Regions from separate parts of the Streptomyces sp. NPDC087859 genome, predicted to be linked through region 2. Evidence: predicted binding sites of a transcription regulator. Region 2 holds the regulator's gene; each other region holds the start of a gene.

Region 1 (9,882 bases), on a different contig from region 2:
CAAGTACCTTCAGTCACTGATGTCCTGACGGGCCTTCAGCCCCATGTACTGGAGGACGGCGAACCCCGCGACGGTGAAGGCCTGCACGACGGTCCACACGGCGCCCGCCGTCGAAGGGGTGAGCCACAGGGCCAGGGCGAGACAACTCACCGTGGTCCAGGCGAGGTTGATCTCGACGACGGCCCGGACCGGCAGCGCGGCGGGCCGGGCCCGGGAGGCCAGCAGGGCGACGGCCGCGGCGTACACCGCCAGGAATGCCCCGAGGGCGAGCAGCAGCGTGGAGCCGACCCCCAACAGGCGGCCCAGCGGCCCGGAGAGGGCCAGGTAGGCGAGGGCGTTCGCGCCGGTGACGACCGCGTCGAGGGCGAGGAAGCGCCGCAGCGCGGTGTGCGGGTCGCCGGTGCGGACAAGAGCGGACAGCTGGGTGGCGGACATGGCGAATCACCCTCCGACGGGGTCGATTTGGGGCTGTGAGGAACGGCGGGACCCGGGTTCCGGACCGGAGTGCGCCGGCCCGGAACCCGGTGTCACCACGATCCCGCCCCGGGCCCGGCCGGTCGATTACCCCTGACGTCATGCCACACGTGGCGAGCGCCTCACCCCGGACCCTGTGAGACCGACGGCGGAACATGACACACTGCCCTGCGTACTTCGGCGCGTAGGGGAGGCGTGGCGTGAGTGAGCGGCGGCCTGCGCCCACCGTGGGTCAGGTGGTGCTCGGCAGACGGCTCCAGGAGTTGCGGGAGGCGGCCGGGCTCAAGCGCGAGGAGGCCGCGAAGGTCCTCCGTGTGGCGCCCGCGACCGTACGGCGCATGGAGATGGCCGAGGTCGCGCTGAAGATCCCCTACGTGCAGCTGCTGCTGTCCACGTACGGCGTCGCGGAGGAGGAGACGGACGCCTTCGTCGCGCTGGCCGAGGAGGCGAACCAGCCGGGCTGGTGGCAGCGGTTCCACGATGTGCTGCCGGACTGGTTCAGCCTGTACGTGAGCCTGGAGGGTGCCGCCCGCCTCATCCGCTCCTACGAACCGCACTTCGTGCCCGGCCTGTTGCAGACCGAGGCGTACGCCCGCGCCGTCATGGAGGCGGGCACGATCGCACAGCTGGGCTCCGACACCATCGAGCGGCATGTGTCCCTGCGGATGACCCGGCAGCAGCTTCTGGAGAAGCCCGATCCGCCCCACCTGTGGGTGATCATGGACGAGACGGTGCTGTGCCGGCCGGTCGGGCAGGGCGGCGAGATCATGCGGGAACAGCTCGACAGACTCCTGGAGTTCGCCGAGCGCGACCGGGTCACCCTGCAGATCGCGGAGTTCGCCGCGGGCCCGCACCCGGGGACGTACGCGCCCTTCTCGCTGTTCCGTTTCGCCGAGCCGGAACTGCCCGACATGGCGTTCACCGAGTATCTGACCGGCGCCCTGTACCTGGACTCGCGCGCGGAGGTCTCCGCGCATCTGGAGGTCCTGGACCACATGACGGCGCGCGCCGCGTCGGCCGAGCGCACCAAGAAGCTCCTGCTGGAGCGCCGCGCGACCTATTGAGCCACGCACCACTCGGGCCGCGCACGGCAACCTTCCCGCCCTCCCCCGACGACTCCCGAGCAGACCCCGTCAGGCACCGCGCACCGAGGAGAAGACACCGCATGACCGGATCCGGATCCGAAGCCGCGCCCACCACCGTCGACACCAGCCGGCCGCATCCGGCGCGGGTGTACGACTGGTGGCTGGGCGGCAAGGACAACTACCCGGTGGACGAGGCGCTGGCCCGCAGGATCCTGGCGTCGGACGGCACCGCGGTGCGCGGGGCGCGCGCCAACCGCCGGTTCATGCACCGGGCGGTGCGGACGGCCGCCGAGGCCGGGATCCGCCAGTTCCTGGACATCGGCACCGGCATCCCCACCGAGCCGAACCTCCACCAGGTGGCCCAGGAGGTCGCCCCCGAGTCGAGGGTCGTGTACGCCGACAACGACCCGATCGTCCTCAGGCACGCCCAGGCACTGCTGCACAGCGCCCCCGAGGGCGCCACGAACTATGTGCACGCCGACGTCCGGGACCCCGGCACCATCCTGCGGCTGGCCGCGGAGACCCTGGACTTCGCGCGGCCCGTCGCGCTGTCCCTGGTGGCGCTCACCCACTACCTGGACGACGAGCCCGACGGCGACGACGTGTACGGCTTGCTCGCGCGGTACGTCGCCGAGCTCGCGCCCGGCAGCTTCGTGATCCTGTCCCAGGTCACCCCCGACCTCAGCCCGGAGGCGATCGCCAAGGCCACGGAGCACTTCCGGGCCGGCGGCACACCGTTCCACCCGCGGTCGCTGGCGGAGTTCTCGCGGTTCTTCGACGGTCTGGAGCTGCTCGGCCCCGGCGTGATCCCGGTCTCCGGCTGGCGCCCCGGCCCCGAGGACGTGGCCGCCCAGGCGGAGGGCATCGTGCCGGTCTACGCGGGGGTCGCCCGCAAGGCGTGACCTGACCCGAACGGGTGTCGCCGACGGGTGCGCTCCCCTGCCCAGCCCTAGCTTCGAGAGGCACGGGCAAGCAAGGGAGCGCATGTGACCGACACCCAGACACCGCCCTTGGAGCCGGGTGCGGCGCTGCTGCGGGCCGGTAGGTTCTTCCGGCCCGGCACGCCCTCGTCCGACCTGCACAGCATCGGGCTGACGGGTGGCCGCGAGGCGGACGCCTTCTACCGCGACCGCTGGAGCCACGACAAGGTCGTGAACTCCACGCACGGCGTGAACTGCACGGGTTCGTGCCGCTGGAAGGTGTATGTCAAGGACGGCATCATCACGTGGGAGACCCAGCAGACCGACTACCCGGGCGTCGGCCCCGACCGCCCCGAGTACGAGCCGCGCGGCTGCCCCCGGGGCGCCGCCTTCTCCTGGTACACGTACTCCCCCACCCGGGTGCGCCATTCCTACGTCCGCGGTGTCCTGCTCGAGATGTACCGCGAGGCCCTCGGCCGTCTCGGCGACCCGGTCCTCGCCTGGGCGGACATCCAGGACGACCCCGAGCGCCGCCGCCGCTACCAGCGGGCCCGCGGCAACGGCTTCTCCCCCATCCCCGCGATGTCGATGGTGTCGCACGCGGCGGGCGCCCGGTTCCACTCCCTGATCGGCGCCCCGATGCTGTCGTTCTACGACTGGTACGCCGACCTGCCCGTGGCCTCCCCGCAGGTCTTCGGCGACCAGACCGACGTGCCGGGCCGGGATCCCGTACGACTGGATGGAGGCGGCCCGCCGCTCCCCCGTGCGGGCGCTGATCAGCACGTACAAGGTGGCGCTGCCCCTGCATCCGGAGTACCGCACCATGCCGATGGTCTGGTACATCCCGCCGCTGTCCCCGGTGGTGGACGCGCTGACCGAGACCGGTCACGACGGCGAGGACGCCCAGAACCTCTTCGGCGCCATCGACACGCTCCGCATCCCGCTGGAGTACCTCGCGGAGGTCTTCACCGCGGGCGACACCGCCCCGGTGCGGTCGTCCCTGGAGAAGCTCGCCGCGATGCGCGCCCACTTGCGCGCGATCAACCTCGGCGAGGAACCGGACCCGTCGGTCGCGGAGGCCGTCGGCATGAAACCCGAGGAGATCGAGGAGATGTACCGGCTGCTGGCGATCGCCAAGTACGAGGACCGCTATGTCATCCCGACCGCGGCCGTCGGTGACGCGCGCCGGCTGGAGGAGTCGGCGATCCCGGACGACTGCAGCCTCGCATACGACGGCGGCCCGGGCATGGGCGGCGACGGGCCGTTCGGCCAGGATTCCGGCCGCAAGCTGCTGCCGGTGGTGTCCGTGGAGAACTTCCACGGTCTGCGCAGACGCCAGACGTCCGACGACCCGGCCGACGCCGAGGAGGTCTGATGCCCTCGTACGCCGTGCTGTACCAGGCAGCCGCGCTCTGTCTGACGTACCCCGACGACGACTTCCGGGCCCGGCTGCCCCTGCTGCGCGAAGCGGCCCCGCAGCTGCGGGAGTTCGTCGACCACGCGGTTCTCACCCCGCCGCAGGAGCTGGCCGCGCACTATGTCCAGGTCTTCGACTTCAAGAACCGGCACAGCCTCTACCTGAGCTGGTGGCAGGACGGGGACACCCGCCGGCGCGGTATGTCGCTGGTCCGCTTCAAGGAGGTCTACCGCGCCGCAGGACTGGAGTTCACCGGCGAGGAACTGCCCGACTTCCTGCCCGCGGTCCTCGAGTTCGCGGCCCGCACCGGCAGCACCGACCTGCTCACCGAACACCGGGACGGCCTGGAGCAGCTGCGCTCCCGGCTCACCGCCTGCGGCACTCCGTACGCGTCCGTGCTGAACGCCGTATGCGCCGCACTGCCGACCGCACACACCGGGGCGCGCTCATGAGCACACTTCTCTGGGGCGCCCTGCCGTACGTCGTCCTCGCAGGTCTACGAGTCGAAGCTGCTGAACATCGCCTCGCCGGCGTTCCATTACGGCATTCTCTTCGTGCTGGCCGGGCACCTCGTGGGCCTGTTCGTCCCGATGTCGTGGACGGAGGGCCTCGGGGTCGGCGAGCACGCGTACCACCTGCTCTCGCTCTACGGCGGCACGGCGGCCGGGCTGCTCACGGTCGGCGGGATCCTGTTGCTCGTATACCGTCGACGGACCAAGGCGCCCGTCTTCCGGGCGACGACCGCCAACGACAAGCTCATGTACCTGGTGCTGCTCGGCGCGATCGCGATGGGCATGATCGCCAAGCTCACCCACGCCTCCGGCGACGGCTACAACTCCCGCGAGTCCATCGGCCCCTGGGCGCGCAGTCTGTTCACCCTCCGGCCGGACATCGACCGGATGGAGGGGGTGCCGGTGCTGTACCAGATCCACGCGGTCATCGGGATGGCGCTGATCGCGTTCATTCCGTACAGCCGGCTGGTGCACATGTTCAGCGCGCCGGTGCAGCACCTGTTCCGCCCGTATGTCGTGTACCGCAGCCGCGACCCCAGGCAGTTGGGGCCGCGGCCGGAGCGGCGGGGTTGGGAGAAGACGGGCGCGTAGTCCGTCAGCCGCCGTCGACGTGGCCGGCCGGGGCGGCGCCGCCGTCGTAGTGGCCGTCCGTGCTGCTGTCGTGGTGGCCGGCCGGGGCCGCCTCCACGGAGAAGTCCCGGTTCTCCGGGGCGTCCACGACCCCGTGCACGCCCGCGGCGGCCGCCCCTGCCAGCAGCGCCCCGGCCGCCAGAGCCGCCAGCCTTGTGCGCCGCTTCCCGCTGTCGTCCATACTCACGTCCCTCCGTGAAGTCCGTTACCACCGACCAGCATTGAGGGCCGGGGCCGCTCAGGCGAGGTGGAACGGAGCATCTTCACAAAGGGAATCTCAGGCCGCGCCGCCCTTCCGGCCCTTGTCGTCCTTCTCGTCATCGACGATCTCCGCGTCCACCACGCCTTCCTCCTCCGGCGACTCGGACGACGCCGACTGCTCCTGACCGGCGGCCGGTTCGGACTGCGCCTGGGCGTACATCGCCTGGCCCATCTTCTGGCTGACGGTGGCGAGTTTCTCGACGCCGGTGCGCAGCGCGTTCGTGTCGGCGTTCTGCTCCAGGAGCGTCTTCAGCTCCGAGATCGCCGACTCCACCTCGGACTTGGTGTCGGCGGGGACGCGTTCGTCGTTGTCACGGATGAACTTCTCGGTCTGGTAGACGAGTTGCTCGGCGTGGTTGCGGGTCTCGGCCGCCTCCCGGCGGTTGTGGTCCTCCTCGGCGTACTGCTCCGCCTCCCGCATCATGCGGTCGATGTCGTCCTTGGGCAGGGCCGAGCCGCCGGTGACCGTCATCTTCTGTTCGCGGCCGGTCGCCAGGTCCTTGGCGGAGACGTGCATGATCCCGTTGGCGTCGATGTCGAACGCGACCTCGATCTGCGGAACGCCGCGCGGCGCGGGCGGCAGTCCGGTCAGGTCGAAGACGCCCAGCTTCTTGTTGTACGCGGCGATCTCCCGCTCGCCCTGGTACACCTGGATGCCCACCGAGGGCTGGTTGTCGGTCGCCGTCGTGAAGATCTCCGAACGACGGGTCGGGATCGTGGTGTTGCGCTCGATGAGCTTGGTCATGATGCCGCCCTTGGTCTCGATGCCCAGGGACAGCGGGGTGACGTCGAGCAGCAGGACGTCCTTCACGTCGCCGCGGATGACACCGGCCTGGAGGGCCGCGCCGACGGCGACGACCTCGTCCGGGTTGACGCCCTTGTGCGGGTCCTTGCCGGTGAGTTCCTTGACGAGGTCGGTGACGGCGGGCATCCGGGTCGAGCCGCCGACGAGGATGACGTGGTCGACCGCGGAGAGCTTGATGCCGGCGTCCTTGACGGCTTGGTGGAAGGGGGTCGTGCAGCGGTCGAGCAGATCGGCGGTCAGCTCCTGGAACTGGGCGCGCGTCATCTTCTCGTCGAGGTGCAGGGGGCCCTCTGCCGAGGCCGTGATGTAGGGGAGGTTGATCGTCGTCTCCGACGAGCTCGACAGCTCGATCTTGGCCTTCTCGGCTCCCTCCCGAAGCCGTTGCAGCGCCATCTTGTCCTTGCCGAGGTCCACGCCGTACTGCCCCCGGAACTTCTTCACCAGGTGCTCCATGACCCGCTGGTCCCAGTCGTCGCCGCCGAGATGGGTGTCGCCGTTGGTGGCCTTGACCTCGATGACACCGTCGCCGATCTCCAGCAGGGAGACGTCGAAGGTGCCGCCGCCGAGGTCGAAGACGAGGACGGTCTGCTCCTCGCCCCGGTCCAGGCCGTAGGCGAGCGCGGCGGCCGTCGGCTCGTTGATGATCCGCAGCACGTTCAGGCCCGCGATCTCCCCGGCCTCCTTGGTGGCCTGGCGCTGAGCGTCGTCGAAGTACGCCGGGACGGTGATCACCGCGTCGGTGACGTCCTCGCCGAGATAGGACTCGGCGTCCCGCTTCAGCTTCTGCAGGACCCGCGCGGAGAGCTCCTGCGCCCGGTAGCGGGTGCCGTCGACATCCCCCTGGTCCGGGAAGCGCCAGCTCCCGTCCCCCATGTACCGCTTCACCGAACGGGCCGTCCGCTCGACGTTCGTCACCGCCTGCCGTTTGGCGACCTCCCCGACGAGCACCTCGCCGTTCTTGGCGAAGGCCACGACCGACGGTGTGGTCCTGGCCCCCTCCGCATTGGCGACGACTGTGGGGTCGCCGCCCTCCAGGACGGCCACCACGGAGTTCGTGGTCCCCAGATCGATCCCGACCGCGCGTCCCATCGCTGTCCCCTTCCGCCAGGGCACTTCCCGGACTCCAGCACAAAACTTGAGTGGGCTGTTGTCAATGCCGCGTACCCATGCCGGGTACCCGGAAAAGGGCGCTGCCGCGCCCCTCGCGAGGGGGACGCGGCAGCGCGGGACGTACGGATGTCAGGCGAGCTTCGCCGACAGGGTGATCGGTACGGCCTTGAGGGCCTGGCTGACGGGGCAGTTCACCTTGGCCTGCTCCGCCGCGGCGACGAAGCCGTCCTCGTCGAGGCCGGGGACGGTGCCCTCGACGGTGAGGTGGATGCCGGTGATGCCCTCGCCCGGCTGGAAGGTGACGTCGGCGGAGGTGACGAGCTTGGTGGGCGGGGTGCCGGCCCCCGCGAGGGCGTGCGAGAACGCCATCGAGAAGCAGCTGGAGTGGGCGGCCGCGATCAGCTCCTCGGGGCTGGTCTTGCCGTTGGCCTCCTGCGTGCGGGCAGCCCACGTCACCGGCTGCTCGGCGATGGCGCCGGAGGAGTCGAAGGTGACGACTCCGTTGCCCTCGAGCAGGTTGCCTTCCCAGACGGTGTGTGCGGAGCGCGTGGTAGCCACGGTCAGTCCTTTCGTGTGGTCCCGGTTCCGGGTGGTGCACCCCATCCGATCACACTCGGGCGCGGCTCACCCTGAAGACCGGCCCGCGCGGGCTGAAGGGCAGCCGCGCGCCCTCCGGGACCAGATACGCGTGTTCGCGCCGCACCCTCAGCACGTCGCACCAGCCGTCCGTGATCACCAGCACGGGCGCGCCGGGCGGGAAGTCGTCGGCACGGTGCAGCAGGTCGATCCCGGGCTGCAGGACCGTACCGCCGCGACCGCGCACCCGGACCCGGCCCGCGATCTCGGTGACCGGCAGATACCCGGCGTCGTAGGGGGCCGCGTCGCAGAACACGACGCGCGCCGCCGGTACGTCCCGGGCCTCGGCGTACGAGGCGATCGCGCCGAGCGCCTTGCCGAGCAGGGTCCGGTCCATGGACCCGGAGGTGTCCAGGACGACGCCGAAGGTGCAGCGGGCGATCTCCTCGGGCGGGAAGTACCGGCCCGCGCGGGGGATGTCGGGGGTGGACGACTGACGGCGGGAGGGGCGCGCGTACGTCCGCAGCGGCTCCGGGCGGGGCACGAACTCGTCGAACCAGCGGGCCAGTCGGGCGTCCCACGGCAGCGGCGGGTGGCTGAGCGTGCGGATCTCCTCGACGAGGCCGCCGGGCAGGAACCCGCGCGCCTGCCGCTGGTGCAGGTCCAGGCCGTGGCCGAGGCCGCGGCGGTAGAACTCGTCGAGGTCGACGTAGTCCCGGGGCGAGCCGAGCGGGCCGCCGAGGACGTCGCCGAGGCCCTTGCCACGCAGGGTGCCCAGGCGGCGCATCCGGCGCAGGTCGCCGGCGATACGGTCGTAGACCTCCTCCGCGGACAGGTCCTTCAGCCCGGGGTCGTGGAGCAGCCCGTCGGGCATGGTGCCGACCTGCATGTCGGCCAGCCAGCCGTTGATGACGTAGTCGCAGGCGACGTTGAACAGGTACGGGTCGCGGGTACCGCAGCGGTCGCCGTGCCGCAGGGCGGCGTGCAGCATCTCGTGGGCGAGGACGAACCGCCATTCCTCGTCGTCGAGTTCGCGCAGCGGGTTGATGTAGATCTCGGCGAGTTCGGGGTTGACCGCGGCGACGGAGATGTCGTGGGCGCGGGCCAGTTCGGCGTCGGCGACCAGGGTGATGCCGGCCGCGATGCCGCCGAGCAGCGGGTAGGAGGAGACGAACCAGCTCAACGCCCGTTCCCACGGCTGGAGCCGGGTGGAGCCGCCGCCCATCGACGCCCGGCGGCCGCCCGCCACGTCCATGGCGGCGGCGACGGTACGGGTGAGGGCGTGCGCGAAGTCCAGCTGCCAGTCCTTCGGGGCGCCGCCCGTCCACACGTCCCAGCGCACGAGCAGTTGGTCGGGTTCACGGCCCGCCGTGCCGCAGTGCTCGTACACGGGCGGGATGCCGTCGCGGCGCCAGCGGGCGGCGAGCTGCTCCTCGTCGCCGTCGGGGTAGGACGGCGGCAGGTCCTCGGGGGTGCGGCCGACGGGGAAGCCGAGCAGGAAGCGGTTGACGACGGCGCAGCGGGCGGCCAGCTCGAACCGGTCGGGCTGGGTGCGGCGGCCCTCCTTCGCCGGAACGTGTCCGAAGCCGAGGTGGATGATGGCGTGGGCGACCGCCCAGGCCCAGTCGACGGGGTCGGCGCGCCGGGTGGGGTGGACGTGCAGGGTGCCGTCGGAGTCGACGCGGACCAGCCCGGAGGCGGGCGAGTGGGGGCAGTCCTCCTTGCGGCAGGTGCTGAACCCGATCGCGGCGAGGGCCCGGTTGGCCCGCACCAGCCGCAGTCCCTCGGCGAAGGCCTCGGCCGCGAGGTCCTTCTTCGCCGGCTTCGCGGCGCGTGTACGGCTCACCGCCACGCCCCCTTCGTACGGCTCACTGCCGCGCCTCCACCAGCCGCGGCATGTCACGGGCCGCCTCGACCAGGAACCAGGCGGGCAGCAGCGGGTTGCCGTCGGTGTCCGGGGCGATGACGCTCTGTGCGACCTCCACCGAGATCTCGGCGAGCTGCACGAGCAGCGACTTGGCGCGGTACGCCGTCTGCTGAGCGGACGCCGACAGGTGCTCCTTGCTGGCGGGAAGCTCCTTGACCAGACGGC
Region 2 (9,882 bases):
GGAGATGGATCTCGCCGGATACCGCGTCTACCGCCGGCTGAAGGGCACCTCGTTCGGGAGCACTCCGCTCACCACGACCACCTCCACCTCGTACAAGGACGCCACCCTCGGCCCGACCGGTGAGGCGTACTACTACGAGATCCGCGCCTACGACAAGGCCGGCAACGAGTCGGCCGGTACCGCCGACCTGCTCGTCACCACCGTCGACCGCACCGCCCCCGCCGTGCCGACCGGGCTGAACACGTCCTACGGGCAGGCCGGGGTGTGGGTCGGCTGGGACGCGGTCGAGGGCGCGGCGTCGTACCGGGTGTACCGGTCGGCGAGTGCGGGCGGGACGTACACCCGGGTCGGGACCACCGGCCAGGTCTCCTACACGGACACCTCGGCCGCTGAGGAATCCACCTACTACTACCGGGTGACCTCCCTCGACGCGGCGGGCAACGAGTCCGCGCGGTCGGCCGCGGTCAGCGGCGAGCGCCCCGACCTGACCCCGCCGTCCGCCGTGACCGGGGTGAGCGTCGTCCCGACCGAGTACGGCTTCCAGGTGACCTGGGACGCCAACCCGACCGCCGATCTGGCCAGTTACGCGGTGCGCCGGGGCGAACTGCTCGGGGACGAGGGCGAGGAGCAGGTGTGCTCCCTCTACCCGGGCTACCACGTGTCGGCCGACACCACGTCGTACGCGTACGCCACCACCCCGAGCGGCGACACGTCCTGCTTCGTCGTCGACGCCTACGACGACGACGGGAACTCCGCCTACTGGTGGACCGGCGAGGCCCAGATCGTCGTGGCGACCGAGCTCGACATGACGCCGAGCACGCCGACGCCGGAGGGTTCGCCGCTGACGCTCACCGCGACCGGCGCCGAGGGCGACGAGGGGAATCTGCTGGAGTGGTCCGGGCTCGGCGAGTCCGCGGCCGAGCAGGCGGGCGGGTACCGCGTCTACCGCTGGAACCGGGCTGCTTCGGCGTACGAGAAGATCGCAGAGACCGACGCCGGTTCCTTCCAGTACTTCGACACCGGCGTCCCGCGCGGCACCACGTCGTACTACTGGGTCGCGGCCGTGGCCGCCGACGGCACCGAGTCGCTCCCCGCCGGGGACTGGGCGGTCACCACCCCGTGACCGCCGCCGGGGACGGCTGAGGGGCCCGGAGGTTCGGTGAACCTCCGGGCCCCTCGGCCTCGTCGGGTCTGTCCGGACAGCATGGTTTCCTGGTGAAGAAAACGTGATCCGAAAATGATCACAGCCTCTCGCTCCTACCGCGTCTACCTGCGGGAACGCCGACAGCGGAACCGAACCCCCGCCCCCGGGCGACTGGACAGTCAGAGCACCGAACTCCTGACGACCCCACGAGGACCGTATGACCATCAGCGAGAGCTCTGTCACGGACACCCTCTTCGGCCCGCTCACCGTCCGTCTGAACACCTGGCGGGGTGAAGTCGTCGTCGAGGGCGAGGCGATACCGCGGGTCGTGCTGAGCCGGGCGACCGGCACCAAGGACGACGGGGAGACCCCCATCGGTACCCGGAACGCCGGTCTGCTCATCCTCACCGTCGGCGGCGAGGCGGCCGCGCTGGCACCCGGCCGGGGACGGCTGATCCGGCGTTCGTACCGGGTCGACGTCCGGCACGCGGGCCGGCACTGGCGGCTGGTGCCCCACTCCATGCCGGACAGCCGCCTCCTGCGCGACGGCCGGCGGCTGGGCGACCTCCACTCGAAGGGCGACGGCGAGGTGAAGGCCGCCGAGTGGCGGTCGGACGCCAAGCCGGACGCCATGGACGCGGCCGTCGGCTACGCGCTGGCCGCCGCGTTCGGCACGGGCGCGGAATCGATGTGGGCGACAGCCGCCGACCTGGTCTTCGACGCGTTTCCCTGAGAAACGCCGTACAACCAATCGGTGCCCTGGCCGGTCCTGATTCGACGACGGTGATCTCTCCCGTCGTCGAATCAGGACCGAAGGACCGCATGAACCCAGCCAGACGTACGACCGCGGCTGCCGCGACCGCCGTCGTACTCGCCACCGCGGGCACCCTGCTCACGCTCACGCCCGCCTCCGCCGCGACCACCTGCACCTCGCCGGTGTTCAAGCGGCAGCTCTTCGCGAACACGAGCTTCTCCGGGACACCGAAGAAGACGGACTGCGACAGCGCGATCGACCAGAGCTGGAGCGGCGCCCCCGCGTCCGGCCTGCCGTCGAACAACTTCGGCGTCCGCTGGTCCGTGACCCGCGACTTCGGCTCCGGCGGGCCGTTCACCCTCGCCGCCTCCGGACTGGACGGCATCAGGGTCTACGTCGACGGCGTCCGCAAGATCGACCTCTGGAAGAACGTCTCGACCACGGTGAGCAAGACCGTCAACGTGACCATCCCCTCCGGCAAGCACACCCTGCGCGTCGACTACGTCAACTGGACCGGCTCCGCCAAGGTCAAGTTCGGCTACACACCCCGCACCTCCGCCACCGTCGACAGGACCAAGCCCCTCACCCCGGCCGGGATCTCCGTCTCGTACGACAAGAGCGGCAACAAGGCCAAGGCCGTCTGGGCGAAGAACAAGGAGATGGACCTCGCCGGGTACCAGGTCTACCGGCGGCTCAAGGGCGCCTCCTTCGGCAGCAAGGCGCTCGCCACGACCACCTCCACCTCGTACACGGACACCCCTCCGCCCACCGGCGCGACCTACTACTACGAGGTCCGCGCCTACGACAAGGCGGGCAATGTCTCGGCCGGCACCGCCGACCAGGCGGTCACCAGCGTGGACACCACCCCGCCCGCCGCGCCGTTCGTCGAGATGGACGCCTGCCCGGTGGACCAGCCCTACGCGGCCCCGGAGTTGGTCACGACCGCGGAGAACGCGGCCGACATCGCGCTGTACGAGATGCAGCGGCTGAACTCCGCCACCAACACCTGGGCCACCGTGTACACCGGCACCAAGGGCGCGATCTGCGACACCGGTCGCGCCGCCGACGGCAGCAAGGTCACCTACCGGGGCCGGGCCCGGGACGCCGTCGGGAACTGGTCCGCGTACTCACCCGCCGCCACCTTCACCACCTCGGACCTGACACCGCCCGCAACCGCGGCCGACGCGCGCGTCGAGTACCGGTCGGGCGTTCCGCACGTGCTGTGGTCGGCCGTCGACGGGGCCGCCTCCTACCAGGTCCTGCAGTACGACGCGGCGACCGGCGGCTGGCTCGACGCGCTGCCCGGCGCCACCGGCAACACCCCGACCACCACCACGGGGACCGACGCCGTGCCGCGCCAGCTGCTCGCGGTCGCCGACAGCTACCGGTACGCGGTGCGCTCCGTGGACGCGAAGGGCAATGCCGCCGCCCCCGTGGAGGTCACGCTGACGATGTCGGACCGGCCCGGGGCGATCGCGCCGTTCCGCACCACCGCGGACCGGTTCGGCGAGGGGGTGATGATCGAGTGGAGCAGCGCCGACCCGTGGACCTTCGGCGAGGACGAGCCGCTGCTCACCTACCGGATCGTCCGCACCGACAAGGCGACCGGCGAGAGCAGCACGGTGACCGCCTGCAAGCCCAACGACTCGCGGGACCTGCCGCTGACGGACCCCACGACGTACTGGACCTGGAACACCGGTGACGCCCCCGACTACGCCGGTGCCCGGCAGATCAACGGCGTCTGCTGGGACGTCTCCGGTGCCTCCGAGACGACGTACGACTACACCGTCGTGACGATCGACCCGTACGGCCATGAGTCGCGGCCCGGCCCCGCCGCCACCGCGACCACACCGGACACCGAGCGCCCGGCCCCGGTGCGGGACCTGGCCGCCGAGCGGATCCCGCTCGGGGTGCGCCTGACCTGGACGCCGCCGGCCGACGACGACGTCACGGGCTACAAGGTGTGGCAGGGCGTCACGGACCCGGAGACCGGCGAGACGGTCTGGGACCAGAACTGCTGGACGGGCGACTCCCTGGCCGGGACCGAGATCCTCTGCCCGACGGTCCCCGACGGCGCCGCGCACACCTACAAGGTGGCCGCCACCGACGGCTCCCCCCTGATCGACTGGTGGGCGGGGCCCGAGGCCTTCCACCCCGCCGAGCTCTCCGTCACCCTGCCCGACACCCGGCCGCCGGGCTGGACGGGGACCGAGATCCGCGAGGACCAGTACCCGGAGCTGTACGTCGGCTGCTCCGAGAGTTCCGGCCTCGGCGACTGCGGCCGGTTCGCGAGCTACCGCGTGGAGCGCTGGGACCCGGCCTCGGCCGCCTATGTCACCCTCACCGAGGGCACGATGTACGACGCCGTGTTCCACAAGGACGAGACGGTCCACGAGGACACGCTGGGTCTGTACTACTACCGCGTCGTCCGCCTGGACGCCGCGGGCGCGGAGGCCGCGTCCACGCCGATGGCGTACGGCATCTGGGACTCCTGGCTCTGAGCCGGCGCAAGGGAAGGGGCCCGGAGGTTCATCCCTCCGGGCCCCTTTCACCTGCCTGCGTCAGTCCTGCCGCCCCTTGGGACGCCACACCACCAACGCGCTGGTCTGCTGCACTTCCTGATACGGCACCAGATCACGGCGGTACGACGCGTGCACCGCCGCCTCCCGCTGCTGCATCGCCGCGGCGGCGCCGTCGAGGGCGGCCTCCATCTCGGCGACGCGGGACTGCAGCGCGGCGACCTGGTTCTCCAGCTCGATGATGCGCTTGATGCCGGCGAGGTTGATGCCCTCGTCCTGCGACAACGCCTGCACCGCGCGGAGCAGTTCGATGTCGCGGGCCGAGTAGCGGCGGCCCCGGCCGGCGGTGCGGTCCGGCGAGACCAGACCCAGGCGGTCGTACTGGCGCAGGGTCTGCGGGTGCAGGCCCGAGAGCTGGGCCGCCACCGAGATGACGTAGACCGGGGTCTCCTCGGTCAGTTCATACGGATTGCGTCGACGGCCGTCCATCTCGATCAAGCTCCCTTCGCCGCCTGGAACAGCTCCGCCCGCGGGTCCTCGCCCGCGGTCGCCTCGCGATACGCCTCGAGTGCGTCACGAGCCTTCCCCGTCAGGTCCGTCGGGACACTCACCTCGACGGTGACCAGGAGGTCGCCGCGGGTGCCGTCCTTGCGGACCGCGCCCTTGCCCCGGGCTCGCATGGTGCGGCCGTTGGGCGTGCCCGGCGGCAGCTTCAGCGTGACGGCGGGGCCGCCCAGCGTGGGGACCCTGACCTCGCCGCCGAGGGCCGCCTCGGTGAAGGTGACCGGGACCGTGACCGTGAGGTTGTCGTCCTTGCGGCCGAAGACCGGGTGCGTGTCGACGTGCACGGTGACGTACAGGTCGCCGGCCGGGCCGCCGCGCTCGCCCGGTGCGCCCTTGCCGCGCAGCCGGATCCGCTGACCGTCCGTCACCCCGGCGGGGATGCGGACCTGCATGGTCCGTGAGGACTTGGCGCGGCCGCTGCCCTTGCACTCCAGGCAGGGGTGCTCGGCCATCAGTCCGCGGCCCTTGCAGTCCGGGCAGGGGTCGGTGAGGGAGAAGCCGCCGCCGGAGCCCCGCGCCACCTGGCCGGTACCGACGCAGGTCGGGCACACGCGCGGTGTGCCGTTCTTGTCGCCGGTGCCGGAGCAGGCCTTGCACGGGGACTGCGAGGACATCCGCAGCGGCACCGTGGCACCCTCGATGGCCTCGGTGAAGCTCAGCGTCACCTCGGTGTCGATGTCCTGGCCGCGCCGGGGCTGGGTGCGGGTGGTGCCCGTACCGCCCCGGTTGAACAGGCCCCCGAACACGTCGCCGATGCCGCCGCCGAAGCCGCCGGAACCCCCGGCGCCACCGCCCTGCGCGCCGCCTCCGAAGAGATCGCCCAGGTCGAAGTTGAAGGAGCCGCCGCCCGCGCCCGGCCCCGGGCGGAAGCCGCCGTTGCCGAAGAGAGCGCGGGCCTCGTCGTATTCCTTGCGCTTCTTGGGGTCACCGAGGACGTCGTTCGCCTCGGAGATCTCCTTGAAGCGCTCCTCGGCCTTGACGTTGCCCTTGTTGGCGTCCGGGTGGAACTCGCGGGCGAGTTTCCGGTACGCCTTCTTGATCTCGGCCTCGGTGGCGTCCTTGGGGACGCCGAGGACCTTGTAGAAGTCCTTCTCGATGAAGTCCTTGGTGCTCATCCTCGACGCGCCCCCTTCCTGGTGTCCCGCTCAGTGGTGACCTCAGCCCTCCTCAGGGCCGTTGTCCTTGTCGTCTTCGGCCTTGGAGTCCTCCTCGGCCTTGACCGTCTGCGCGCCCGGCTGCGGTTCGGCGACGGCCACCCGCGCGGGACGGATGGTGCGCTCGCCGATGCGATACCCGGGCTGCAGGATCGCCACGCACGTCGTCTCGGTGACGTCCGGCGCGTAACTGTGCATCAGGGCCTCGTGGATGGTCGGGTCGAAGGGCTCGCCCTCCTTGCCGAACTGCTGCAGACCCATCTTCGCCGCGACGGTCTCCAGCGACTCCCCGACGGACTTGAATCCGCCGACGAACTCGCCGTGGTCCCGCGCGCGGCCGATGTCGTCGAGCACGGGCAGGAGTTCGGTCAGGAGGTTCGCGACGGCGATCTCCTTGACCGTGATCCGGTCCCGCTCCACGCGGCGGCGGTAGTTCTGGAACTCGGCCTGGAGCCGCTGGAGGTCCGCGGTGCGTTCGTCGAGCGCCTTGCGGGCCTGGTCCAGCTGGGCCGTCAGACCGGCGATCTGTGCTGTTGCGTCCCCGGCCGGGGCCGCCCCCTCCTGGGGGGCGGCCTTCGGCTCGGCGTCGTCGGGGGTCGCGCCGGAGGGGACGTCGGGCTTCTCCTCGAAGCCCGGGGTCTCCTCGGTCACGCGGCACCGTCCTTGCGCTCGTCGTCGACGATCTCGGCGTCCACGACGTCGTCATCGGCCTTGGGGGCCTCCGCACCGGCGTCGGCGCCGCCCGCGGCCTGCGCGGCGTTGGCGTCGGCGTACATGGCCTGGCCGACCTTCTGCGAGACGGCCGCGACCTTCTCGGTGGCGGTGCGGATCTCGGCGGTGTCCTCGCCCTTGAGCGCGGTCTTCAGCTCCTCGACGGCGGCCTCGACCTCGGTCTTGACCTCGCCGGGGACCTTGTCCTCGTTGTCCTTGAGGAACTTCTCCGTCTGGTAGACGAGCTGCTCGCCCTGGTTGCGGGACTCGGCGGCCTCGCGGCGGGCGTGGTCCTCCTCCGCGTACTTCTCGGCCTCTTCGCGCATCCGGTTGACCTCGTCCTTCGGCAGCGAGGAGCCACCGGTGACGGTCATCTTCTGCTCCTTGCCCGTGCCGAGGTCCTTCGCGGTCACGTGCATGATGCCGTTGGCGTCGATGTCGAAGGCGACCTCGATCTGCGGGACACCGCGCGGGGCCGGCGGCAGACCGGTCAGCTCGAACATCCCGAGCTTCTTGTTGTACGCCGCGATCTCGCGCTCGCCCTGGTAGACCTGGATCTGCACGGAGGGCTGGTTGTCCTCGGCGGTGGTGAAGATCTCGGACCGCTTGGTCGGGATCGTCGTGTTCCGCTCGATGAGCTTGGTCATGATGCCGCCCTTGGTCTCGATACCGAGGGACAGCGGGGTCACGTCGAGGAGCAGGACGTCCTTGACCTCACCCTTGAGGACACCGGCCTGGAGGGCGGCGCCGATGGCGACGACCTCGTCCGGGTTGACGCCCTTGTTGGCGTCCTTGCCGCCGGTGAGCTCGCGCACGAGCTCGGCCACGGCGGGCATACGGGTGGAGCCACCGACGAGGACGACGTGGTCGATCTCGTTGATGGAGACGCCGGCGTCCTTCATGACGTTGAAGAACGGGGTCTTGCAGCGCTCCAGGAGGTCCGCGGTCAGCTGCTGGAACTGAGCCCGGGTGAGCTTCTCGTCCAGGTGCAGCGGGCCCTCGGCGGAGGCGGTGATGTAGGGCAGGTTGATCGAGGTCTCGGTGGAGCTCGACAGCTCGATCTTGGCCTTCTCGGCCGCCTCGCGGAGGCGCTGGAGGGCCATCTTGTCCTTGGCGAGGTCCACACCGTGGCCGGCCTTGAACTGCTGCACCAGGTAGTCGACGACGCGCTGGTCCCAGTCGTCACCACCGAGGTGGTTGTCGCCGTTGGTGGCCTTCACCTCGACGACGCCGTCGCCGATCTCCAGGAGGGACACGTCGAAGGTGCCGCCACCGAGGTCGAAGACGAGGATCGTCTGGTCGTCCTTGTCGAGGCCGTACGCGAGCGCGGCCGCGGTGGGCTCGTTGACGATACGAAGGACGTTGAGACCGGCGATCTCGCCGGCTTCCTTCGTCGCCTGACGCTCGGAGTCGTTGAAGTACGCCGGGACGGTGATGACCGCATCGGTCACCTTCTCGCCCAGGTACGACTCGGCGTCGCGCTTCAGCTTCTGCAGGATGAACGCGGACATCTGCTGCGGGTTGAAGGGCTTCCCGTCGAGCTCGACCTTCCAGTCCGTGCCCATGTGGCGCTTGACGGAGCGGATGGTCCGGTCCACGTTCGTGACCGCCTGGCGCTTGGCGACCTCGCCGACCAGCACCTCGCCGTTCTTCGCGAAGGCGACGACGGACGGCGTGGTCCTGGCACCCTCGGCGTTGGTGATGACGGTGGGCTCGCCGCCCTCCAGAACGCTGACGACCGAGTTCGTCGTGCCCAGGTCGATGCCGACCGCACGTGCCATGGTGATTTCCTCCAGCTGACTTGAGTGGAACGGACTCAAGTGTGCATGACGTCCGCCGCTCGGTCAACAGACCTGAGTCAGGGAGGCTCAACTCTTATCCGTTCCTTACACGCAACCGAGCCCTGACCTGCGCGGACGGCTTCGCACGGAGGAGTGCGAGAACGACGACCAGGGCACCCGCGACCACCCAGAGGGCCCCCGACGCCGCGAGCCACCCGAGGTGCACGAGGACCCCGACGAGTACCCCGCAGAAGGCTCCCGCACCGAGGACGACGATCACGCCCTGCGGGGTGAGCCCGAGCCGCCTGAGCCGGTGGGCGAGGTGGCCGGCGCCGGTGCCGCGGCGGGTCAGGGCGACGAGGAGGACCTCGGCGGCGATCAGGGCCGTCAGCGCGAACAGCACCGCCGCGCTGGAGCCGAGCCCGTAGCCCGCCCGGGTCACCACCGCGGCCGAGGCGAGCACGAACCCGGCGAACAGCGACCCGCACGAACCGAGCCCCACGCGCGCGGGCGGCCAGTTGTGCATGAGGAACCCGGTCAGCGCGGCGGCCAGCACGCTCAGCAGCACCGCGAGCCCGTCCATCACCTCCGCCGCGGCACAGGCACCGGCCCCGAAGGCGGTGACGACCCCGACGGCCCCCGCGAGGCCGTCGGCATGGTCCAGGGCCCGGAAACCGACGGTGACGAGGACGATCCAGCAGACGGCGAGGAGCCCTCCGGCGACACCGGTCTCCGCGTACGGCACGACACAGGCCGCCGCCACCGTCGTACCGGCGACCAGCGCCCGCGCCTTGACCCGCCGTACGTCCGCGAACAGCCCCAGCGCGGCGAGCGCGGCTCCGGCGACGAGCAGCCCGCCGACGCCGGAGCCGAGGGGGGCGACGCCGGTCCGGTCCCCCACGACCGCCACCAGGCAGGTCGCGAGCACCACCGCCACACCCCCGAACAGCGGCACCTTGCGGTGCTGCCACCGCCGGTCGACGACCCCGAGCCGCAGGGCGGCCGTGCGGAGCAGTGCGGTGAGGACGGTGGCGAGAAGGAGGGCGGTCGTGGCGGCTGCGATCCCGTAGAGCACAGGTCTAAATTAGGGGCGAATGTATCAATTTGGTACGAATAACACGGTCAGTTCTTAAGGCAACCCTCAGCGACATAGATCACCGCACGCCTGGCTACAGTGCGAGAGACGATGCGGGTACTCTCGTAGAACTGCATAAGTTACCGCTTAGTAATCTCGCTCCACCCCGCTCGAAAGAAC
Region 3 (9,882 bases), on a different contig from region 2:
TCCGAGACGGCGGTGACGAGCGTGGTCTTGCCGACGCCGAAGCCGCCGGCCACGACTATCTTCGTCGCGATCGGGGCCCGGGTACGGTCTGTCTGCCAGGACTTCACGTCCTCGTCGGTGTCGTCAAAGACGGCGGAGTCCACTCAGCACCCTTTCGAGCAGAGCGCGGTCCGGGCGGCCGGTGCCGTGACCGGTGCCGGTGCCGTACACACGGATCTTTCCCTGGTCCGCGAGGTCGCTCAGGAGCACGCGGACCACGCCGAGCGGCATCTTCAGCAGCGCGGCGATCTCGGCCACCGTGCGCATACGGCGGCAGAGTTCGACGATGGCCCGCATCTCCGGCATGACCCGGGTGTTGAGGGAACCATTCGTCAGTTCCTTGCGCTCCTCGGCTGCCTCCAGTGCCGCGACGAACGTCTCCACGAGGAGGACGTGGCCGAAGCGGGTGCGGCCGCCGGTGAGCGAGTAGGGGCGGACACGGGCGGGCTTGCGGTCCCCGCCGCGGACGGGGAGGTTCGGACGGCCGGTCATCGCCCGCCCCCCGTGGTCTCGGACTCCAGCGACTGCCGTAGCTCACTGCGGAGTTCGGGGGTCAGGACGTGCCCGGCACGGCCGACGAACAGCGCCATGTGGTACGCCACGACGCTCATGTCGCTGTCCGCAGAGCCGTGCACACCGAGCAGCGAGCCGTCGCTGATCGACATCACGAAGAGACTGCCCTCGTCCATCGCGACCATCGTGTGCTTCACCCCGCCGGACTCCATGAGCTTGGCGGCGCCGATGGTGAGGCTGCCGATGCCGGACACGATGGTCGCGAGATCGGCGGAGGAGCCTCGTGGGCCCTTCGGGGTGGTGCGGGTCTGACGGGCCTCGTCGTTGGTGCCGGGGTCGGAGGAGAGCAGGAGCAGGCCGTCCGATGAGACGACCGCTACTGACTGGATGCCCGGCACCTCCTCGACCAGGTTCGTCAGCAGCCAGTGCAGGTTGCGGGCTTCACTGCTCAGTCCGAAGGTACTGGGCGCGGTCAACTGCTTGCCTCCTCGGGAGTGCCCCCCGTGGAATCTTCGCTGTGTGCGGGCGTCCTCGTCTGACCCGTCTGTTCGGCGATCTCTGCTTCTACGTCGCGGTAGCCGGCCTCCGCCCCCCGGCGGAAGCCGCCGAGCCTCCGGCGGAGGGCTTCGGCGTCCACGGAACTGCTGCGCGGCCGCGGTGTGGTCGCGGGCGCGGTGATCTTCGGTGTGCGCTTGGGGAGGCCCTTCGCGGTGAGCTGGTCCTCGTCCGGGGTGCGCTCGTGCTCCGTCTCGCCGTCGTCGGGCGCGGGTGGCCCCTGTGGGGGTTCCTCGCCGTCGGCGGCCGCGGGTTCGGGGGTTGCCTCGGGCTCCGCCGGAACCGGCAGCAACAGCTCCATCGTCGTCTCGGCCGGGGTCTCCGCCCCCGCCGTCTCCGACGTCCGTACCGCCTTCTCCGCCAGGGCCACCAGCACGTCACCGGTGCCCGAACGGGTGGGCAGGACGTTGGAGTTGGCCTCCGCGTCGGCGCCCGGCAGGGAGAAGGTGTGGTCGGTGGGCAGCGGGGCGGAGGAGGGGACCGCGGCGGACGGTGCCGGCGCCAGCAGGCCCTTCGGGAGGACGACCACCGCGGCGATGCCGCCCTGCTTCTGCTCGCGGAGCTGGACGCGGACGCCGAGGCGGTGGGCGAGGCGGGCGACGACGTACAGGCCGAGGCCGAGGCCCTCCTCGCCCTCCTGGTCGTACGGGGAGTCCGGGTCGAAGTCGGCGAGGCGGGAGTTGAGGCGGGTCAGCCGCTCGTCGGTCACGCCGATGCCCTCGTCCTGGACGGAGAGCATGACCTCGCCGCTCTCCAGCAGCCAGCCGGAGACCTCGACGGGCATGTCCGGCGGGGAGAACGACGTGGCGTTCTCCATCAGCTCGGCCAGGAGGTGGGACAGGTCGTCGGCCGCGAAGCCCGCGACATGCGCGTGCGGGGGCAGGGCCGCGATACGGACGCGCTCGTAGCGCTCGATCTCGCTCACCGCCGCCCGTACGACATCCACCAGCGGGACCGGGCCCGCGTGCTGCTGGACGTGCTCCGTGCCGGCGAGGACCAGGAGGTTCTCGCTGTGGCGGCGCATGACCGTGGCGAAGTGGTCGAGCTTGAAGAGGGTGGCGAGGCGGTCGGGGTCCTGTTCGCGCTCCTCCAGGCCCTCGATGACGGCGAGTTGGCGTTCCACCAGGCCGAGGGTGCGCAGGGCGAGGTTGACGAAGGTGCCGCCGATGCTCTCGCGAAGCCGCGCCAACTGGGCGGCGGACTCGGCGAGTTCGGTGCGCAGCTCCTCGCGGGCGTCGGCCATCTTCTGGCGCTGGCCGACCAGGTGCTTACGGTCGGACTCCAGGGTGACGACGCGCTCCTGGACCGCGACGGCGTGCGCGTGCAGGGCGTTGACGGAGCGGACGACCTGGGCGAACTCGTCGTTGCGGCCGGTGAACTTGACCGGTTCCTCGGCGGCCGGCTCCTCGGACCCGGCGAGCCGTGCGGAGCCCAGGCGCAGGACGGCGAGGGGGCGGGTCAGGGTGCGGGCCATGGCGGTGGCGATACCGACGGCGAGCAGCATGAGGGCGCCGAGGACCGCGACGCGCAGCTCCAACGCGGTGACGTCGTCGTCGCGGAGCTGGGCGAGGTCCTTGGTGCGCTGGTTGTAGAGGGCGGACTCCACACCGCGCATGAGGTCCACGCGGGCGGAGAGAGCCGCGTCGGCCTTCTTGGTGCTGGTGTCGAGTTCGCCGTCGGAGAGCGTGGCCCGGTCGGTGAGGCCGGCGAGGTACTTCTCGGCGGAGTTGACCTCGGGGCCGGTGACCGTGGAGTCGAAGCTGTTCTTCGCGGCCTCGGGAGCCGTGTCGTGGAAGTCGGCGAGGGCTGCGTCGGAGCGCAGCCGGGCCTGCTGGGCGGCGGCGGTGAGGGCGTCGCGCTGCTTGGTGTCGGCGGCCGAGGAGGCGACGACGGTGGAGGCGATCCCGGTGACGGGGTCGGTGACCGTCTGGGTGGTGCGGGGCACGTTGAGCGCCGCGAGGAGCAGGCCGCGGGTGGCGGCCGCCTGCTGTACGGCGGAGTCCAGCTCGGCGAGCGCGTAGGCGCCGGAGCCCGCGCGGGGCGGCATCTGCTCGGGCAGGTGCTCGGCGAGACGGTGCAGCTCGTTGATGGCCGCGGAGTAGGTCTGGTGCACCTCGAGGGCGGAGCTCTTGCCGGTGAGCGCCGCGCGGCGCAGGGCGGCGATGCCGTCGAGATCCGCGCGGAGGTCGGCGGGGGTGTCGGTGTCGGCGCGCAACTCCTCGACCTGGCGGTCGACGCGGGCGCCGCGCTGCTCGGAGGGCGCCTTGGACTTGGCGCGCCCGGCGGCGACGTACGAGGTGACCTCGTCCCGTTCGTCGGCGAGCGAGTGCGCGAGGATCAGGGCGTCCTGGGTCTGCTCGGCGAGCGTCACCAGGTCCTGGGAGTCGCTCAGTTCTCCCGAGGCGGCGAGGATCGAGGGGGCCCCGGCTCCGGCGATGGCGGCTGCCACGACGGCCGCGGCGATGATCAGCCGGTTGCGTACGTGGGTGGGGCGGCCCTTGCCGACGGCGGAACCGTCGGCGGTGGTGGGATCGGCGGGGGCCGTCTGCTTGCTCGTACGACGTGGCCGCGTCTTCTGCACCGGTGCTCGCATTCCTGACTCGTGTACCCATGGGCCCGGGTGACGCTCCGTCAACTGGAGTCACACACCGGGTACGTTTCCCGACCCTCCCAGTGCCGCTGGGCAGCGGGCGCGCATCACCCGACCCGCCACCCGAAGGAGTGAACCCCGGACGGGAGTTGGCGAGCAAGTTCCGGTGGCATGGTCAGCGACCTTGACCGGCGGGCCGGTTGGACGTCGCCGCCGACCGATGGCATTATCCGCCACCACGTCTTCCCGGAGTGAACCAATCCCTCCCAAACCAGGCGCCTGACCTGCGCGGCTGCGCCCGTCCGGCAACCATTGCCAGCCTTTTGTGAACACCGTGAAGGGCTCGTGCAGACTGGCCGGATGCGTACGGAACTTGTCTCGGAGCCCGGCGACCGCACCCGCCCCAACGAGGACTTCGCGAGCGTCGCCCTTCCGGCCTCCGGACAGGGCGGGGCGCTCGTGGTCCTGGACGGCGTCACGCCGCCGAAGGGCGGGACGGGGTGTCTGCATTCCGTCCCCTGGTTCACGGCACGCCTGGGTGGCGCGCTGACCGAACTGACCGTTTCCCTCCCCGATGTTCCGCTGACCGAGGCGTTGGGCCTCGCCATCTCCCGTACCTCCGCGTCCCACGCCCACACCTGTGACCTTTCTCACCCACGAACACCGCAGGCAACGGTGGTCGTCGCACGCTGGTCGGCGCGGACGGTGGAGTACCTGGTCCTCTCGGACTCGGCCCTGCTGCTGGAGTCGCAGGACGGCACGGTGACGGCCGTCCTCGACGACCGCCTCGCCCGCCTCCCCCGCTCCGCCCTGGCCACGGACGCCCTCATCGACTCGACCCTCCGCAACATGGAGGGCGGCTTCTTCACCGCCGCGGCCGATCCGTCGGTGGCGGGCAGGGCGGTGACGGGCGCGCTGCCGCGTTCGTCGGTCCGTTCCCTGGCCGCGCTGACGGACGGGGCGGCCCGGTGGGTGGAGAAGTTCCGCGAGGGGGACTGGGCGGACTGTTTCACCCTCGTACGGAAGGACGGGGCGGGGGCGCTGGTGGCGCGGGTGCGGGAGCTGGAGAGCGCGGATGCGGAGGGCCGGATGTATCTGGGGCGGAGCAAGACGCATGACGACGCGACGGTGGTGTACGCCGAGTTGTGAGGCGGGGTCGGGTCAGCGCTCCATGCCCCGGTTCAGCTCATGCAGCAGCCGCGCTAGTTCGGACACCTCGCGGGGGTCCCAGTCCGCCAGCCGCCCCGCGTACCGCGCCCGTCGCGCGTTCCGTACCCGCCCGACCCGGGACCGTCCCTCCGCCGTGAGCTCGACGAGCCAGGCGCGTCCGTCCGCGGGGTCCGGGGCGCGGGTGACGAGGCCCAGGGTCTCCAGGGCGCGCAGCTGGCGGGACATGGTGGCCTTGCCGACGCCGATGTAGGCGGCGAGTTCCGTGGCGCGCTGCTGTCCGGACTCCTCGAGCCGCACCAGCAGTCCGTACGCGGCGGACTCCAGGTCAGGGTGGACTTCGCGTGCCATCTCGCCCTGGTTGGCCCGGGCGCGCCGCAGGAGCACGGTCAACTCGCGTTCCAGCGCCAGGAACTCTGGCTGGTCGAGACCAGTCCTGGGCCCTCCGGGCCCGTCTCCGTGTCCGCCGTCGTTCCCGTCTTCGTGCACGTCAGTCCCTGCCTCGGTTTTCCCGGTTGTGAAAGTTTCCGCCAAATTGCGCCGTCACCGCAGCTCGGTAAGTATTTCGCAGGGCTAGACCAACGGCAGCAACCGGTCCCTCTTCCCACCCGCTCGTCGACGTGCGTAGCTTCTTGACCAGGCGCTGACTCTGGCATGCCCACGCCATACACCCCCGGCCGGGTGTCCCCCACCGAGCATCACCGAGCCCTCGGAGGCACGCCATGCCCGCGCACAGACCCGGATCGCCCCGCCCGCGCCCTCTGTTCCTCGCCGGCGTCCTCACCGCCGTGTTCGCGCTGCTGTCCATAGCCCCGGCGTCGGCCGCCGAGTCGCCCGACGCCACAGCCACCCCGACGCGCGGCACCGCCCGCATGGGCATGGGCGTCGTCGCCCACGACGGACAGGGCGGCCTGCCCGCAGGCACCCGCGCCGCCCAGACCGAGGGCGTCGACGTGGCCAGCTACCAAGGCAACGTCGCCTGGACGACCCTCTGGAACAGCGGGGTCCGGTGGGCCTACACCAAGGGGAGCGAGGGGACGTACTACACGAACCCCTACTTCTCCCAGCAGTACAGCGGCTCCTACGGCGTCGGCATGATCCGCGGCGCGTACCACTTCGCGACCCCGGACACCACGACCGGAGCAACGCAGGCCAACTATTTCGTCGACCACGGAGGCGGCTGGTCCGCCGACGGCAGGACCCTGCCCGGCACCCTCGACATCGAGTGGAACCCGTACGGCGACTCCTGCTACGGAAAGACCAAGAGCGCGATGGTGAGCTGGATCCGTGACTTCCTGAACCGGTACAAGGCCCGCACCGGCCGGGACGCCGTCATCTACACCTCCACCAGCTGGTGGACCCAGTGCACCGGCAACTACGCCGGCTTCGCCGCCAACCCGCTGTGGATCGCCCGCTACGCCTCGACCGTGGGGACCCTCCCGGCCGGCTGGAGCACCTACACGATGTGGCAGTACACCTCGTCCGGACCGACGGTCGGCGACCACGACCGGTTCAACGGGGCGCTCGACCGGGTGCAGGCGCTCGCCAAGGGCTGATCCCCTCCCCGGTACGGCGAAGGCCCGGGCCTCCCTCACGAGAACCCGGGCCTTCACCTCATCCGATGACGTCCGTCACGCCGTCATCGGAAGTCACGCCGCCACCGGAACCTCCGACGTCGCTCCGGCAACGGCCGGCGACAACGCCAGTTCCAGGACCTGGCGGACGTCCGTCACGGCGTGGACGTCGAGCTTGTCCAGCACCTCGGCGGGGACGTCGTCCAGGTCGGGCTCGTTGCGCTTGGGGATGATGACGGTCGTGACGCCCGCCCGGTGCGCGGCCAGCAGCTTCTGCTTCACGCCGCCGATGGGCAGCACGCGGCCCGTCAGCGAGACCTCGCCCGTCATGGCGACGTCGGTCCTCACCAGCCGCCCGCTCAGCAGCGACGCCAGTGCCGTCGTCATCGTGACGCCCGCGCTCGGGCCGTCCTTCGGCACCGCGCCCGCCGGGAAGTGGATGTGCACGCCCCGGTCCTTCAGGTCGCCCACCGGCAGCTCCAGTTCGGCGCCGTGCGAGCGCAGGAAGCTCAGCGCGATCTGCGCGCTCTCCTTCATCACGTCACCCAGCTGGCCCGTCAGGGTCAGACCCGCCGCGCCCGTCTCCGGGTCCGCCAGGGACGCCTCCACGAAGAGCACGTCACCGCCCGCTCCCGTCACCGCCAGGCCCGTCGCCACACCCGGCACCGCGGTACGGCGCTCCGCCGGGTCCTGCGCCGACTCCGGCACGTGGTGCGGCCGCCCGATGAGGCCCCGCAGCTCCTCGTCCGTCACGGTGAACGGCAGCTTCCGCTCGCCCAGTTCGTGCTGGGCCGCGACCTTGCGCAGCAGCCGCGCGATGGACCGCTCCAGGGTCCGGACACCCGCCTCGCGGGTGTACTCGCCGGCGAGCTTGCGCAGGGCGCTCTCGTCCAGGGTCACCTCGTCCTTGTCGAGGCCGGCCCGCTCCAGCTGGCGCGGGAGCAGGTGGTCACGGGCGATGACGACCTTCTCGTCCTCGGTGTAGCCGTCGAGGCGGACCAGCTCCATACGGTCGAGCAGGGCCTCGGGGATGGCCTCCAGGACGTTGGCGGTGGCGAGGAAGACCACATCGCTCAGGTCCAGCTCCACCTCGAGGTAGTGGTCCCGGAAGGTGTGGTTCTGCGCGGGGTCGAGGACCTCCAGCAGGGCCGCCGCCGGGTCGCCCCGGAAATCGGACCCCACCTTGTCGATCTCGTCGAGCAGGACCACCGGGTTCATGGACCCGGCCTCCTTGACGGCACGGACGATCCGGCCGGGCAGCGCGCCGACGTACGTACGCCGGTGACCGCGGATCTCGGCCTCGTCCCGCACCCCGCCGAGGGCGACGCGGACGAACTTGCGGCCCATGGCGTGCGCGACGGACTCGCCCAGGGACGTCTTGCCGACGCCGGGCGGGCCGACCAGTGCCAGGACGGCACCGCCACGGCGGCCGCCCACCACACCCAGCCCCCGGTCGTTGCGCCGCTTGCGCACCGCGAGGTACTCGGTGATCCGTTCCTTCACGTCCTCCAGGCCCGCATGCTCGGCGTCCAGGACCGCCTTGGCGCCCTGGATGTCGTAGGCGTCCTCGGTCCGCTCGTTCCACGGGAGTTCGAGCACCGTGTCCAGCCAGGTCCGGATCCACGATCCCTCGGGCGACTGGTCGCTGGACCGCTCCAGCTTGTCGACCTCCTTGAGGGCCGCCTCGCGGACGTTCTCCGGCAGGTCGGCGGCCTCCACGCGGGCGCGGTAGTCGTCGGACTCCTCGCCGTCCTTCTCGCCGTTGAGATCACGCAGTTCCTTGCGCACGGCTTCCAGCTGGCGGCGGAGCAGGAACTCGCGCTGCTGCTTGTCGACGCCTTCCTGGACGTCCTTGGCGATGGTCTCGGCGACGTCCTGCTCGGCGAGGTGGTCGCGGAGGTGCTGGGTCGCGAGCTTGAGGCGGGCCACCGGATCGGCGGTCTCCAACAGTTCGACCTTCTGGTCGGTGGTCAGGAAGGGTGAGTAGCCGGAGTTGTCGGCGAGCGCGGAGACGTCGTCGATGGCCTGGACACGGTCCACGACCTGCCAGGCGCCGCGCTTGCGCAGCCAGGCGGTGGCGAGGGCCTTGTACTCCTTGACCAGTTCGGTGACATGGCCCGGCAGCGGCTCGGGCGTGGTCTCGTCGATACGGGTGCCCTCGATCCAGAGGGCGGCGCCCGGCCCCGTGGTCCCGGCACCGATGCGCACCCGTCCCCGGCCGCGGATCAGCGCGCCCGGGTCGCCGTCGGCCAGCCGGCCGACCTGCTCGACCGTGCCGAGGACGCCGGTACCGGTGTAGGTGCCGTCGATGCGCGGCACCAGCAACACCTTGGGCTTGCCCGGCTCCGACCGGGCGGCGGCCTGGGCGGCCTCCACCGCGGCGCGTACGTCGGGATCGTTCAGGTCGAGCGGGACCACCATGCCGGGAAGCACGACCTCGTCGTCGAGCGGCAGCACGGGCAGAGTGAGCGGTGTGGACGTCGAAGCCATGATCTCCCCTTCGGCACTCAAGTTGAGCTATGCCGACTCAATGCACGTGAGCCTTCGATTGTTCCCCTGGGCGCGTTCGCTGTGAGCGATCACGTCTGCCGGAACGCGTGACCAGCGACTGTAATAACCCCAGACGGCTTTCATTCGTTACCGGAGGGGTGTCATGGACCGGCTCGTACGGGCATGGGTGGACGGATGGGTGCTCTCGCGCGGGGCGGCCCCGCCGGTGGTCGAGCCGTGGGGGTGCACGATCGACGTGGGCACGGACGGCCATGTCGCACGGCATGTGTTCGGCGCGATCGGCGACGGCGTCGAGGAGACGGCCGTGCGGAAGGTGGCCGGGGCGGTCACCGGTGCCGGTGTGTGGCTCAAGGTGTTCCGGGATCCGGGCGTGGTCGGCGGCTGGCTCGGCGAGGGCTGGTGGATCGACCCCGAACCCGGCCACCTGATGACCCTCCCCCTCACCACGGCGCCCGACCAGCCGACGGTCCCCGACGGCTACCGCCTGCGCACCTGGTCCCGCGGCGGCGTCACCCGCACCATGCTCGCCGCCCCCGACGGCTCCTGGGCGGCCCGCGGCCAGCTCGCCCCGACCGGCGCGACCGCGGTCGTCGACCAGATCGAGACCTCGCCGCGGCAGCGCCGCAAGGGCCTCGGCACGCTCGTCATGCACACCCTCCAGCGGGCCGCCTCGGAACAGGGCGCGGAGCTCTGCGTCCTGGCGGGGACCCCCGCGGGGCGGGGGCTGTACGAGTCGCTGGGCTGGACGGTGGCCGCGCCACTGACCAGCGCGAAGTTCACCGGCTGAGGGCGCCGCACAAAACCGGTTGCCTCCTGTGCCGGGCGCCGTACGGTCGTGCCGTGACCGACACCGAGATCTTCCTCGCAGCCTACGACGACCAGATGCGCGGTGCGCCGCCCACCCCGCCCGCCGGGGTGACGTACGAGAAGGAC

Evidence for each region. Region 2 encodes HspR, which represses chaperone genes until heat shock. Its sites were predicted from a motif close to TTGAGNNNNNNNNNCTCAA; they were not measured.
Region 1: a site for HspR is predicted at 7,240-7,258, ahead of dnaK (molecular chaperone DnaK). Genes of this name have one in related genera too.
Region 3: a site for HspR is predicted at 8,951-8,969, ahead of lon (endopeptidase La). Genes of this name have one in related genera too.

What each region holds. Positions count from the first base shown of each region.
Region 1 is NZ_JBIUUU010000011.1:59,361-69,242, forward strand. Features, by position in the region: gene ACIOHP_RS26765 (helix-turn-helix domain-containing protein) at 1-28, shown strand, start outside; gene ACIOHP_RS26770 (hypothetical protein) at 10-435, opposite strand; gene ACIOHP_RS26775 (helix-turn-helix domain-containing protein) at 675-1,538, shown strand; gene ACIOHP_RS26780 (SAM-dependent methyltransferase) at 1,640-2,461, shown strand; partial or broken gene ACIOHP_RS26785 (nitrate reductase subunit alpha) at 2,546-3,196, shown strand; partial or broken gene narY (nitrate reductase subunit beta) at 3,192-3,854, shown strand; gene narJ (nitrate reductase molybdenum cofactor assembly chaperone) at 3,854-4,348, shown strand; gene narI (respiratory nitrate reductase subunit gamma) at 4,415-4,999, shown strand; gene ACIOHP_RS26805 (hypothetical protein) at 5,004-5,225, opposite strand; gene dnaK (molecular chaperone DnaK) at 5,316-7,193, opposite strand; gene ACIOHP_RS26815 (OsmC family protein) at 7,344-7,772, opposite strand; gene ACIOHP_RS26820 (hypothetical protein) at 7,822-9,636, opposite strand; gene ACIOHP_RS26825 (ATP-binding protein) at 9,659-9,882, opposite strand, start outside.
Region 2 is NZ_JBIUUU010000002.1:466,122-476,003, reverse strand. Features, by position in the region: gene ACIOHP_RS06070 (PA14 domain-containing protein) at 1-1,123, shown strand, start outside; gene ACIOHP_RS06065 (hypothetical protein) at 1,362-1,877, shown strand; gene ACIOHP_RS06060 (PA14 domain-containing protein) at 1,967-4,399, shown strand; gene ACIOHP_RS06055 (heat shock protein transcriptional repressor HspR) at 4,460-4,906, opposite strand; gene dnaJ (molecular chaperone DnaJ) at 4,912-6,096, opposite strand; gene grpE (nucleotide exchange factor GrpE) at 6,139-6,786, opposite strand; gene dnaK (molecular chaperone DnaK) at 6,783-8,627, opposite strand; gene ACIOHP_RS06035 (MraY family glycosyltransferase) at 8,722-9,702, opposite strand.
Region 3 is NZ_JBIUUU010000014.1:203,136-213,017, forward strand. Features, by position in the region: gene ACIOHP_RS32660 (ATP/GTP-binding protein) at 1-143, opposite strand, end outside; gene ACIOHP_RS32665 (DUF742 domain-containing protein) at 124-531, opposite strand; gene ACIOHP_RS32670 (roadblock/LC7 domain-containing protein) at 528-1,028, opposite strand; gene ACIOHP_RS32675 (nitrate- and nitrite sensing domain-containing protein) at 1,025-3,688, opposite strand; gene ACIOHP_RS32680 (protein phosphatase 2C domain-containing protein) at 4,058-4,846, shown strand; gene ACIOHP_RS32685 (MarR family winged helix-turn-helix transcriptional regulator) at 4,859-5,353, opposite strand; gene ACIOHP_RS32690 (lysozyme) at 5,587-6,420, shown strand; gene lon (endopeptidase La) at 6,514-8,928, opposite strand; gene ACIOHP_RS32700 (GNAT family N-acetyltransferase) at 9,092-9,736, shown strand; gene ACIOHP_RS32705 (GNAT family N-acetyltransferase) at 9,832-9,882, shown strand, end outside.